4 regions of the Saccharomonospora sp. NPDC046836 genome follow, and region 3 is predicted to be linked to each of the others. Evidence: riboswitches for the same ligand, from Rfam matches in the RefSeq annotation. Region 3 holds a riboswitch; each other region holds the start of a gene.
What was found. Region 3 has a riboswitch for cobalamin ahead of metE (5-methyltetrahydropteroyltriglutamate--homocysteine S-methyltransferase). Riboswitches for the same ligand answer to the same signal wherever they lie in the genome.

Region 1 (3,244 bases), on a different contig from region 3:
TCGGCGTAGGCCCGCGCGAGGGTCTGCTCGGCGTCCAGGGTGACGCCGTTGGCGACGAGCCTGCCGCCGGGACGCAACGCGGCAAGGCACGTCGCGAGGACCCCGGGCACGCTGAGGCCGCCGCCGACGAACACCGCGTCCGGCTCCGCAAGGCCCGCGAGCGCGTCCGGCGCCGACCCGGTGACGACCAGGACGTCCGGCACGCCGAGCCGTTCGGCGTTGCGGCCGATCCGCTCCGCCCGTTCCGGCCGGGACTCGATCGCGATCGCCCGGTTGGCCGGATGCGCCCGGCACCACTCGATCGCGATGCTGCCCGCACCTGCCCCCATGTCCCACAGCAGCTCGCCGGGTGCGGGCGCGAGCCGCGCCAGGCTGCTGGCCCGGATGTCCCGTTTGGTGAGCTGGCCGTCGTGCTCGAAGGCGTCGTCGGGCAGACCGGCCAGCAGCGGTAACGCACGCGGTCCGGCACCCTCGATCGCGAGCACGTTCAGCGCCGCGCCCTGTGGATGGGACCACTCCTGCGCGATGCCGTCGAGCCGCCGTTCGGCGGCCCCGCCCAGCTCCTCCAGGACCGTGAGCCTGCTCGCCCCGTAGCCGCGTTCGGTGAGCACCGCCGCCACCGCGGCCGGTGTCGTGGCGTCGGAGCTCAGCACCAGCACCCGCCTGCCGGGGCCGATGGCGCGCAGCACGCGGTGCACACTGCGCCCGACAGTGCTCACCACCTCGGTCTCCTCGGCGGGCCAGCCGAGCCGCGCCCTGGCCAACGCCACCGACGACACGCCAGGAAGGATGCGCACGCGCCCGGCGCCGAAGCGGCGCACCAGCGTGCTGCCGATGCCGGACAGCAGCGGGTCGCCACTGGCCAGTACACAGACCCGGCGATGCGACTGCCCCGCGAGCAGTGCGTCGAGTGCGGGCAGCAGCGGACTCGGCCACGGTGTCTTGGTGAAGTCCCCGTCCGGCACCAGATCCAGCTGTCGCCGGCCGCCGAACAACACGTCACAGCCGGCGATCTCGGCGCGGTACGGCTCGGGCAGGCCGGCCCAGCCGTCGGCGCCGATTCCCACCACGACGATCGTCACGATCGCCAACCGTAACTCCGCCTTGCGGGACACCCGCACCCGGTCGGGCGTCCTGATCTGGGCTTCGCAATTGTGATTCAGGACTCCCTCCGGCGAAGTATGCGATGATCGGCGGTGCGGTCGTTGTGGAACCCGGTGCGAATCCGGGACGGTCCCGCCACTGTGACTGGTCGCCAGCGGCCAGGAGTCAGAGCTTCGGCGCCCGCCTTTGTCGTACTGACGCTGTGGGCGAGGACACCCACCCGGTGCAAGGGAGTCTTGATGCGGCCGTACCCGTTCACCGCTGTCGTCGGCATGGAGCAGCTACGGCTGGCGCTGGTGCTGTCCGCGATCTCACCCGCCATCGGTGGCGTGCTGGTGCGCGGCGAGAAGGGCACCGCGAAGTCGACGATGGTGCGGGCGCTCGCGGGCCTGCTGCCCGATGTCGAGGTGGTGGACGGCTGCCGCTTCTCGTGCGATCCGGGCCGTCCGGACACGGCGTGCCCGGACGGCCCGCATCCCAGCGAGGAGGCCCGGCACCGGCGCCCCGCGCGTCTGGTCGAGCTGCCGGTCGGGGCCGCCGAGGACCGCGTGGTGGGTTCGCTGGACCTCGAACGCGCGCTACGCGACGGCGTCACCGACTACCAGCCCGGGCTGCTGGCCGGAGCGCATCGTGGGCTGCTCTACGTCGATGAGGTCAACCTGCTGCACGACCACCTCGTTGACACCCTGCTGGACGCCGCCGCGATGGGCAGGGTCACCGTCGAACGGGAAGGTGTCTCGGTCTCGCATGCCGCGCGGTTCGTGCTGATCGGCACCATGAACCCGGAGGAGGGCGAGCTCCGGCCGCAGCTACTCGACCGCTTCGGCCTGACCGTCGAGGTGGCATCCAGCCGTGAGGCCGCGCAGCGTGCCGAGGTGGTGCGCAGGCGACTGGCCTACGAGACCGATCCGGACGGCTTCGCCACAGGCTATGTCGATGCGGAGGCCCGGCTGGCCGCCGACATCGCGGCGGCGAGGGGACTCGTGGCGGCGGTGCGGCTGACCGACGACGCGCTGCTGCAGATCGCCGAGGTCTGCGCGGCGTTCGAGGTCGACGGGATGCGCGCCGATATCGTCACCGCGCGCACCGCGGCCGCGCACGCCGCGTGGTGCGGGCGCGCTGAAGTGTCCACTGAGGACATCCGGGTCGCCGCCCGGCTCGCCCTGCCGCATCGGCGGAGGCGTAACCCGTTCGACGCGCCGGGCATCGAGGAGGAGCAGCTCGAACAGGCTTTGCGGGACGCGGAGCCGCCGGAGGGCGGGCCGCCGGACGACGACGGCCCTGGTGCCGGCAGCGAGCCGCCCGGCGGGGACGGCGAACACGCCCCGGCCGACGATACGAGCGGCGACGCGGGTGGCAACGGCGGGCAGCACGGCAATGGTGAGCGCCAGGTCGGTGCCGGGACGCCGTACCGGGCACGGCTGTTCACCGTCGGCGGCACCGGAGCCGGGGCGCACGGACGGCGGTCGCGGGCGGTGACCGACAGCGGGCGCACGGTCGGTGTACGGCCGCCCGGCGTCCGCGAGGGCGGGCCGCACCTGCTGGCGACCGTCCGGGCAGCGGCACCACACCAGCGCGCACGGGGCCGCGTGGGCACGGGTCTTGTCCTGCGGGCGCACGATCTCCGCTATGCGTTGCGCGAGGGCAAGGAAGGCAACCTCGTACTGTTCTGTGTGGACGCATCGGGGTCGATGGGTGCCCGGTCGCGGATGGGGGAGGTGAAGGCGGCGGTGTTGTCGCTGCTGCTGGATGCCTACCAGCGGCGGGACAAGGTCGGCCTGGTGACGTTCCGCGCAGGCGTCGCCGAGCTGGCGTTGCCGCCGACGATCAGCGTCGAGGCCGCCGCGGCCAGGCTCGAAGCGTTGCCCACCGGCGGTCGCACCCCCCTCGCCGAGGGCCTGCTGCGCGCCGCCGAGGTGCTGCGGGTGGAGGCGCTGCGTGACCCGCGGCGGCGGCCACTGCTGGTCGTGGTGACCGATGGACGCGCCACGAGTGGGCAGGACGCGCTCGCCCGCGCACACGCGGCCGCCGCGCTGGTTGCCGGAACCGGCGTGACGAGTGTCGTGCTGGACTGCGAAAGCGGCCGGATGCGGCTCGGTCTCGCCGCCGAGCTGGCCACCCGGCTCGGCGCGGACCATGT
Region 2 (3,244 bases), on a different contig from region 3:
CCTGGGAGTCCTGTGTGCGGAGCCGCTCCGCCAGCCCGCCGGTCGACGCGCCCGAGCCGACGCCGCCGACGAGGGTGAGCGGGCGTCCCGGAAGTTCTTCCGCTATGCGGTCGGCGACCTCCTGATATCCGAGGTAGTGGATGGCGTCGTGGTACTGGCGCATCCAATGGTGGTCGGGGTGGCGGTCCAGGATCTCCTTCACCCGTCGTACGCGCAGTTCCTGGTCGAGCTTGAGATCGCTGGACGGGCGCACCTGCTCCACCTCCGCACCGAGTACCTCCAGTTGAGCCAGGGTCGTCGCGTCGACCGTGGTGGAGGCCACGATGCGACACCGCATCCCGTAACGGTGGCAGGCGAGGGCCAGCGCGTAGGCGTAGATGCCGCTGGAGCTGTCCATCAGGGTCTGTCCGGGCCGGACCACACCCTCGTCCAGCAGATGACGCACGGCTCCCAGGGCGGAGTAGATCTTCATCGACTCGAATCGGAGCAGTACGAGTCCGTGGTCGAGGCGCACCAGGTCCGGCGCCTTCAGAGCGTCGGCGACATGGGGGTGGATCACCTGAATCCTCCTTGGGCGAAAGAGCACTGATGGCCCAGCGACGCGAAGAACGTCGTCAGGTCCGAGCGGGTGCGGCCGGAGAAGGGGCGGCAGAAGAGGTATCCGACCAGGCAGCCGGTGTGGGCGACGAAGACGCCGTCGGCTCCGAAACGCCCCTGGTGAGCGAGGACCGTTTCGAAGGTCTCCTTGGGCAGTACCTCTTGGGAGAGCGCCGCGCTCTGCGTCGAGGCGTGGGCGACGGCCACGGGGTCGCGGGCGGAGAAGCCGTCGAGCAGACCGGCGAGAGCCCGCCCGTACGCGTCCGGCCTTCGGCGGTAGAACTGCTGCAGCGTCCCGGTGACCGCTTCGGTGTCCACCATGCCCGGCTCGGTGATGTACGCGGTGTGGAAACGCAGCGCGGAGCCCAGGCGCCGCACGACCCGGTGCCGGTTGCTCAGGTGGAGGGCGAACTCGTCGAGGAAGACGCTGTCGGCACGCTCGATCGACGAGAGGACGCGTAGCACCGTGTCCAGGTCGTAGGGGATGCCGAGGTAGGTGTGGAGGCAGCGCAGCGTGGCCACGATGTCGGCGGTCGAACTCGCCATCCCCACACCGACAGGGAGATCAGAGTGGTGGCTCCAGGCTCCCGAGGGCAGCGCCAGGCCGTGGTGGTTCAGGAACAGGCGAGCCGCTTCGGCCGCCTCCGGGCGGAGCCCGGTCTTCTCCTGCCGGGCGGCGCCCGGCGTGAAGCCCACTCGGGCGGTCAGACCGCGTACCGGAAAAGAGACCAGGGCGATGTCGGAGTCACCCCCGGAAGGCAGGGGGCCTTGGTACAGCTCGCCCAAGGTCCCGTGGCACGCTCCCCAGACCGTCGGCGAGCGCGGGGCGTGGTTCTCAAGGACCTCCGGTAAGGAATTCAGCACCGTCGGCCTCCCTCCGGCCGACGGGACACGGCGGGGTCTTCGCTCAAGGAGAAGTGGCGGAAAAGGGACACGGACTTGCTCTCCTTCCGGCGCCGTGCACCAGACACGGGCGAGGAGGAGGACAGGCCGCGGCACGCTCGCCGCGAAGGCGCCGTGACCGTCGACCCGGTCCTCGAGGTCGCAGTGGTCGGTCCCGCCAGACAACTTCGGGCGGGTGCGGCCGGCAGGTGACCGGGCTTGCGGGAAGTCCCATGGCGCCTCGGCCCTGGCTGGAGGCCAGGTGAGTGACGTCGGAGTTCGGGGGTTCTCGCACACCGTTGCGGGACAGCCCCGGATTTCCACCGGGTTCCCTCTTACGCCGCACCAGTGCGGTCACTTGGTACGGACCGATCGCAGCGTCAGCGTAGACGCGGTGCCTTCAATGCGACAGGGGGCGGTTCAGCGGTGTCCTGATGTGAGTGGTGGGGGAGGGAGGAGCGGTACGGAAGTACACGCTTGAGACAGCAGTGTTGATCTGTGGCCGGAAAACGACTGCGTCCGACTGACCTGTCCCGTCACACTGGGCCCCACGACCTCACCGAGCGCTCGGTGACCGACCCTGGAGGCTTCGCCTTGTCGCCAGAAACGGCTTCCCAGGACGAGACGGAGAGAGGCTCCGGTAAGAACCGGAGCCGTGTGGGAGGGCGCGTCACCCTTCGCGGTGATCTTCGCCTCGCCGTGCCGGACGCCGCCGCCGCGGTCGGGGTCACCGCCGCCGTCTTCGTCTTCCTGTACGTCCGGATGGAGTCCGGTACCTCCGCGACGGTCGCGGTCATGCCCTTCATGGACGACCCCCGCACGTACTGGATGTACCTGCTCAGTCAGGCGTTCGGCTGGTCCGCCCTGTTGTGGGCGTGGGGGACGGTGATGATCGGACTGCTGGTCTCCGGTACCAGGCCCGAAGCGCTGCGCGTCTCGCCGCAGACCCTGGAGCGCTGGCACCGCACGACCAGCCTCACCACGATGGCGCTGATGTTCGCGCACGCGCTGATGTTCGCCGCGGAACTGGTCCGGTACGAGGCGCAGCTCGGCTGGGCCGAACGACTGTGGGCAGCCTTCGCCGACTCCTTCGTCCCCGGCTGGTACGACTCCGGCACCGGCCAGATCGCCATCCCCATCGGGCAGGCCGCCCTCTACCTGGCGGTGCCGCTGGGGCTGCTCTTCTACGTGCGCCACCGCATCGGAGCGAGGACCTGGCGGGTTCTGCACCGCTTCGTGATCGTCGTCTACGTGCTCAGCGTCTGGCACACGCTGCTGTACGGCACCAACGTTTGGTACGGCGAGTGGCCACGCACCGTGCTCTGGCTGCTCCAGATTCCTGTCGCCGTCCTGCTGCTGGCGAGGCTGGTCGGGCCGGCGCGACGGAGTGAACGGCTGGGCAAACCGGAGTCCGCCCGCCGGCTTCCAGGGTGGACCTTGCGAGCCGCGGGCCGCGTCGTCGTCGCAGGTGTGGCCGTGGCCCTGCTCGTCGTGGCGCTCTCGGGACGGGACGGCGGACGCGAACGGCCGGTGGAGCCGCCCTCCACCAGTCCGCATCCGCACCACAGCTGATCGGTCCCGGAGATGGACGACGACCGCCGTCGTGCCGGCGGTCGTACGGTTCAGTCCCTGCTCCGGTTCCCAGGTGTGCGGCTCGCGACAACCTTGAGGACAAAGCGGCATATGACGGGTTCGCATCGGTGCGGAACGAGCCCTTCCCTGTCACCATGGCCGACTGTGAGCCACACCGAGAGCCTTGTGCGTG
Region 3 (3,244 bases):
CGCAGCGCGAGGGCGACCTGGTCGGCGGTGACGGACAGTGGCTGGTCGTCCCGGACGAACGACCAGGCCAGAATCGTGACCGGTCCGGTCAGCATGCCTTTCACGGGTTTGGCGGTCAGGGACTGGGCGTAGGTGATCCAGTCCAGCGTCATCGGCTTCGGGCGGGACACGTCACCGTGCAGGATCGGTGGGCGGACACAGCGGGAGCCGTAGGACTGCACCCAGCCGTGCTCGGTGGCGGCGAAGCCGTCGAGCTGCTCAGCGAAGTACTGCACCATGTCGTTGCGTTCGGGTTCCCCGTGCACCAGCACATCCAGGCCGATGTCCTCCTGCAGCTCGACGACCCGCCGGATTTCGGCACGCATGTGGCCGGCGTAGGTGTTCTTGTCGATGCGGCCGGCGCGCAGGTCCGCGCGGGCACGCCGGACGTCGGCGGTCTGCGGGAACGAGCCGATCGTCGTCGTGGCCAGCGGTGGGAGTCCCAGCCGCTCTCGCTGCGCAACGGCACGCTCGGCGTAGGGAGCGCGGTGGCGGTGCTGCGGGCGGAGCGCGGCGATCCGGCCACGCACGCGATCGTTACGGGGTTCGGTCGCACGACCCCGGCGCACGATCTGACTCACCTGTGCGATCCGGGCGGTCACCTCGGGCGAGCCAGTGCTCAGGGCCTGGCCGAGGAGCACGACCTCGGCGACCTTCTGGCGGGCGAAGGCAAGCCGTTCCAGGAGCACGGCCGGTAGCGCGGTCTCGGCGTCGAGGTCGTAAGGCACGTGCAGTAGTGAGCACGAGGTCGACACTGCCAGTGACCCGACCGAGCCGAGCAGGCTCGCGCAGGTCGACGCGGCGGCCTCCAGGTCGGTACGCCAGACGTTGCGGCCGTCCACGACACCAGCCACGACGGTCTTGTCCCGCAGCCCACCGATCGACGCGATCCGGTCCGTGGCCCCCGCCCCCGCGACGAGATCGACCGCGACAGCCTCCACCGGGGTATCCGCGAGCACGGGCAGCGCAGCGCCGAAATCACCGAAGTAACCTGCGACAAGCACGCCGGGCCGTGTGGTGAGGGAACCCAGACGCTCGTAGGCGCGCGCCAAGGCGGCCAGCTCGGCGTCGGTGCGGTCCGCGACGAACGCGGGCTCGTCCAGCTGCACCCAGGCAACACCAGCCTCGGCCAGCCGCGCGAGCACATCGGCGTAGCCGTCGAGCAGCGGGTCCAGTAGGTCCAGGGGTGTGAAGCCCTCGGGCGCCCCAGCTGCGGGCTTGGCCAGCAGCAGGAACGTGAGCGGGCCGACCAGGACCGGCCGGGTGCTGACACCCTGCTCGGCGGCTTCACGATACTCGGCGATCGGCTTGTCGCCGGCGAGGGTGAACCGGGTTTCCGGCAGCAGCTCGGGAACCAGGTAGTGGTAGTTGGTGTCGAACCACTTGGTGAGCTCCAGCGGCGCGACACCGTCGCGACCGCGGGCCATCGCGAAGTAGGTGTCCAACTCGGACAGACCCAGGTCGTGGAACCGCGATGGCACCGCCCCGAACAGCATGGCGGTGTCCAGCATGTGGTCGTAGTAGGAGAACGTGTTGCCCGGCACGGAGTCCAGACCGGCCTGCGCCAGCTCGGCCCACGTCCGCGCGCGTAGGTCGCGTGCTGCGGCCTGGAGCTGACCCTGGTCGATCCGCCCGGCCCAGTAGTCCTCGACAGCGCGTTTCAGTTCCCGCCGGCCGCCGATCCGGGGGTAGCCCAGTACGGTCGATCCGATGGGCGGTAGAGGTGCGATCATCCGGCTCTCTCCTCGCGAGCTCGCTCGTCAGCGCCCGGGACCACGACGAGGGCAGGCGAGAACACGACACGTGGCGTGCCGCCGTTCGCACCAGCCTTCCCACGAGGCCCAGGCGTCCCGCACGCCAGGTGGCGCACGGACCGGCGGCAGGTCTTCGGACTCGCGGGCACCCACCGTTACCGGCGGACCTACTGGCCATCGCTTCCCAGACACCCCTGTGCCCAGTGCTTCATGACGGCGGTCGTTCCCACTCACCGCTGCGGGGCAGTCCCGGACTCACACCGGGTTCCCTGTTACCTCATCCCTGCCGTATGGGCCGGGATGAACCACCAGCACAGCCGAGCGTAGCCGACCGGGGCAAGCCCTGTCAGCGCCGGTGTCACGCAGGCCGGTGCTATGACCTCCCTATCGCCGCAGTCCCCATGCCGTGTCGAGCGCGTCCGCGGTGAGCACCCCGGCAGGCGGCCCTTCGGCGAGCAGCCGCCCTTTGCCGAGCAGCAGGCAGTGATCGGCGCGGTCGGCCTCGGCGAGGTCATGGGTAACGTGCACCACGGCCGCGCCGCGCGCGGCCTCGCCGGCGAGTGCGTCCGTGATGGCTTCTCTCGCGGGCCCGTCGAGTCCGGTCGTGGGTTCATCCAGCAGGAGCACATCCGCGCGCTGCGCGAGACCCTGCGCGACGAGTGCGCGCTGCCGCTGGCCACCGGAGAGGGACCCGAGTCTGCGCCGCGCGAGATCGGCGATTCCCAGTCGCGCCAGCGCGTCCGCCACGATGACATGGTCCTCTTCGGATAGTCGCCGCCACGGTCCGCTATGCGCCCAGCGGCCCATGGCGACCGTCTCGCGCACCGTGATGGGCAGCCGGTCGGACACCGCGCTGCGCTGCACCACGAACGCGGGACGCGTTCCGCCGGGCAGGACCACCGACCCCGAGCCAGGCGGCACCACACCGGCGACGGCGCCCAGCAAGGTGGACTTCCCGGAGCCATTCGGGCCGGCGATCGCCGTGATGCTCGCGGACGGCAGGCGTGCGCTGATCCCGTGCAGTACCACCCTTCCTGCGTATCCCGCCGACAGCGCGTCGATCCGGACTCCAGCCATGCGTTCACTGTGTGTCATGACACCTCTATTTGAAACGACAATCGTTTTCATTATAGGTTCCTGGCCGTGGAATGGTTGTTCGCCCCGTTCGAGGTCTCGTTCGTCCAACGGGCGCTGTGGGGCGGAGTTCTGGTGTCGCTCATCTGCGCGCTCGCCGGGACGTGGGTCGTGCTGCGCGGGATGGCGTTCCTCGGCGACGCGATGTCGCACGGGATGCTGCCCGGTGTCGCGCTCGCCTCGCTCGCGGGCGGCAACCTGCTCGTGGGCGCCGCGCTCAGCGCCGGAGTGATGGCGCTCGGGGTGACCGCGCTGGGACCCTCCCGCCGGTTCTCCCAGGACACCGCCATCGGCCTGCTGTTCGTGGGCATGCTCGC
Region 4 (3,244 bases), on a different contig from region 3:
GATCGTCGCCGTGGGCGCGATCGCCATCACGTTGGAGTTACGCATCCCGATGGTGCGCACCCGGTCCCGCAGTGTTTCCCAGTCCACAGTAGACGTCGTGTCCACGTCGAGCGCGTCGCCGCGGCGTGCGTCGGCGAGCAGGCGCAGTGAGTCGATCGGCAGGATTCCCTGGCTCCACAGCGATCCCTCGAAGGACGCGTACTGTCCACGCTCAGCGGCAAGGTCGACCGAAGCCGAAATGGCGTAATACGACAGGTGTTCCATGCTGCGATCGGCGAACTCGACCGCAGCCTCCGACGCGACCGGCAGGCCCAGCTCGAACAACGCGTCCTGGAAGCCCATCAGGCCAAGGCCAACAGGGCGGTGCCGCAGGTTGGAGCGGCGCGCCTCGGGAATCGTGTAGAAGTTGATGTCGATGACGTTGTCGAGCATCCGCACGGCCGTGGTCACGGTGCGCTGAAGCCGCTCGACGTCCAAACCCCCGCGTGTCACGTGCTTGGCCAGGTTGACCGAACCGAGGTTGCACACCGCGACCTCGTCCCGGCTGGTGTTGAGGGTGATCTCCGTGCACAGGTTGGACGAGTGCACCACCCCCGTGTGCTGTTGCGGCGAGCGCAGGTTGCACGGGTCCTTGAAGGTGATCCACGGATGCCCGGTCTCGAACAGCATCGTCAGCATCCGCCGCCACAGCTCGACCGCCCGCACCCGCCGGAACACCTTGATCTCGCCCCGGTCGGCGGCTGTTTCGTAGGCGCGGTAGGCCTCCGCGAAGGCGTTGCCGTAGAGATCGTGCAGGTCCGGGGTCTCGTCGGGGGAGAACAGCGTCCACTCGGCGTCGGCCTCGACGCGGCGCAGAAACTCGTCCGGTACCCAGTTCGCGGTGTTCATGTCGTGCGTGCGGCGCCGGTCGTCACCGGTGTTCTTACGCAGGTCCAGGAACTCCTCGACGTCGATGTGCCAGGTCTCCAGATACGCACACGCCGCGCCCTTGCGCTTGCCACCCTGGTTGACCGCGACCGCTGTGTCGTTGGCGATCTTGAGGAAGGGCACCACGCCTTGCGACTGCCCGTTGGTGCCCTTGATGTGCGCGCCGAGACCGCGCACCGGGGTCCAGTCGTTGCCGAGACCGCCCGAGTACTTCGCCAGTAGCGCGTTGTTCTTGTACGCCTGGAAGATCGACTCCAGATCATCGTCCACAGTGGTCAGAAAGCACGACGAAAGCTGCGGCCGCGTCGTGCCCGAGTTGAACAACGTCGGCGTCGAGGCCATGAACTGATGCGACGAGAGCAGCTCGTAGAACTCGACCGCGCGGGCCTCGCGGTCGTCCTCCCGGATCGCCAGGCCCAACGCAACCCGCATGAAGAACGCCTGCGGCAGCTCGAACCGCGTCCCGTCGTGGTGCAAGCTCTGTCCACCCAGGGGGGCGGCCCCCTGGAACCCCCGGAGAAGATACCGGTCGTACAGGGTCTGCAGGCCAAGGAAACCGAAGTCGAAATCGCGCTCCGGGCGGATCGCCGCGCTCACCCGGTCAAGGTCGAACGTCGCCAGCTCGGGATCCACCAGCCCCAGCTCGATCGCGCGGGCGAGGTAGTCGCGGAAGTGACCGGGGTAGTCCAGCTCGTCGTGGCCCGCCTGCCGCGCCGCGCCCGCCAGGTAGCTCAGCGCCTCACCGCGCAGCTTGTCCAGCAGCAGCCGGGCGGTGACGAACGAGTAGTTCGGCTCCCGCTCGACCAGTGTGCGCGCGGCCATGATCAGTGCCGTGGCCAACTCGTCGGCACCAATGCCCTCGTAGACGTTGCGCTTGGCCTCCGCCAGCACCGGCTCCGCCGACACGTCGTCGATCCCGCCGACGGCTTCCGCCACGACGTGCTCGACGCGGACCCAATCCGTCCGGGCAGCAGACATAGTCACACTGAGCGTCAAAGCTCTCTCCTCGCGAGCTCGCACCGGACCCGGCGCACGAGCACCGGGCGTCCGCACGCCGGGATGGCGTGCGGGCCGGTGGCAGGTCTTCGGACTCGCGGGCACCCACCGTGACACGGTGGACCTACTGGCCGTCGCTTCCCAGACACTCCGTGCCCAGTGCTTCTTGACGGCGGTCGTTCCCACTCACCGCTGCGGGGCAGTCCCGGACTCACACCGGGTTCCCTCTTGCCTCGTCCCAGCCGCAACCGACCAAAACGAACCACCAGCACGGGAGACACTACATGTTGTGCCATTCGCACCTGGAGACCCCATACCGTGTGGGCGTGTTACCACCCAGCTGGGTGAGTCGCCGACGTCGGCGAGTCGTTGCGCACCAGCACGGACCGGGCGAGCATGGATGGACACCACAGCAGGAGGGATCCCGTGGAGTTGACGCGTTCCGGCGACAACGCCGGCAGGCGGGACCGCGCGCCGTGACCGCGCCCGCAGTCCAGGTGCGCTACGGCGAAGCCCGCGGGCGCTGGGTGTTGCTGGCCATGGTCCTGGGTTCGGGTCTCACGTTCATCGACTCGACGGTGGTCAATATCGCACTGCCCAGCATCGGCCGCAGCTTCGGCGCCACCACCGAAGATCTACAGTGGACGATCAACGGCTACACGCTCAGCCTCGCCTCGCTGATCCTGCTCGGTGGCTCGCTCGGCGACCGTTTCGGCAGGCGGCGGATCTTCCTGTTCGGCGTAGTCTGGTTCGCCGTCGCGTCGTTGCTGTGCGGGCTCGCGCCCACGGCCCCGATCCTGATCGGCGCGCGTGTGCTTCAGGGCGTCGGGGGTGCATTGCTCACACCCGGGGCACTCGCCATCCTGGAGGCGTCGTTTCGGCCAGACGACCGCACGAAGGCAATCGGCGCCTGGTCCGGGCTCGGGGGCATTGCCGGCGCGATCGGGCCCTTCCTCGGCGGCTGGCTCGTCCAGGTCGCAACCTGGCGGCTCGTCTTCTTCATCAACATTCCGCTCGCCGCCATCGTCGTGCTGGCCGCTGTGCGACATGTTCCAGAGTCCCGTGACCCCCAGGCGGCCCAGCACATCGACGTGCTCGGCGCCGTCACCGGCGCACTCGGCCTCGCCGGGCTGAGCTACGGCTTCACCGCCTGGCCGGCACTCGGCGTGTCCTCACCCGTCGTGCTCGGCGCATTCGCCATCGGCATCGCCGGCATTGTCACGTTCGTGCTCACAGAACGCCGCTCGGAGCATCCGATGCTGCCGATGAGCGTGTTCTCCTCACGCGCCTTCACCGCCGCGAACCTGGTGACCTTCGCCGT

Region 1: linked by a shared signal. The riboswitch ahead of ABZ863_RS07945 (magnesium chelatase subunit D family protein) and the one ahead of metE (5-methyltetrahydropteroyltriglutamate--homocysteine S-methyltransferase) in region 3 are both predicted to bind cobalamin.
Region 2: linked by a shared signal. The riboswitch ahead of ABZ863_RS34125 (hypothetical protein) and the one ahead of metE (5-methyltetrahydropteroyltriglutamate--homocysteine S-methyltransferase) in region 3 are both predicted to bind cobalamin.
Region 4: linked by a shared signal. The riboswitch ahead of ABZ863_RS22755 (ribonucleoside-diphosphate reductase subunit alpha) and the one ahead of metE (5-methyltetrahydropteroyltriglutamate--homocysteine S-methyltransferase) in region 3 are both predicted to bind cobalamin.

The regions. Positions count from the first base shown of each region.
Region 1 is NZ_JBEYXW010000004.1:269,276-272,519, reverse strand. It holds gene cbiE (precorrin-6y C5,15-methyltransferase (decarboxylating) subunit CbiE) at 1-1,082, opposite strand, end outside; cobalamin riboswitch at 1,161-1,295, shown strand; gene ABZ863_RS07945 (magnesium chelatase subunit D family protein) at 1,344-3,244, shown strand, end outside.
Region 2 is NZ_JBEYXW010000069.1:4,636-7,879, reverse strand. It holds gene ABZ863_RS34130 (cysteine synthase family protein) at 1-556, opposite strand, end outside; gene ABZ863_RS34125 (hypothetical protein) at 556-1,461, opposite strand; cobalamin riboswitch at 1,666-1,844, opposite strand; gene ABZ863_RS34120 (ferric reductase-like transmembrane domain-containing protein) at 2,137-3,051, shown strand; gene ABZ863_RS34115 (hypothetical protein) at 3,217-3,244, shown strand, end outside.
Region 3 is NZ_JBEYXW010000015.1:40,776-44,019, forward strand. It holds gene metE (5-methyltetrahydropteroyltriglutamate--homocysteine S-methyltransferase) at 1-1,772, opposite strand, end outside; cobalamin riboswitch at 1,900-2,118, opposite strand; gene aztA (zinc ABC transporter ATP-binding protein AztA) at 2,178-2,870, opposite strand; gene aztB (zinc ABC transporter permease AztB) at 2,937-3,244, shown strand, end outside.
Region 4 is NZ_JBEYXW010000021.1:48,737-51,980, forward strand. It holds gene ABZ863_RS22755 (ribonucleoside-diphosphate reductase subunit alpha) at 1-1,923, opposite strand, end outside; cobalamin riboswitch at 1,986-2,205, opposite strand; gene ABZ863_RS22760 (MFS transporter) at 2,400-3,244, shown strand, end outside.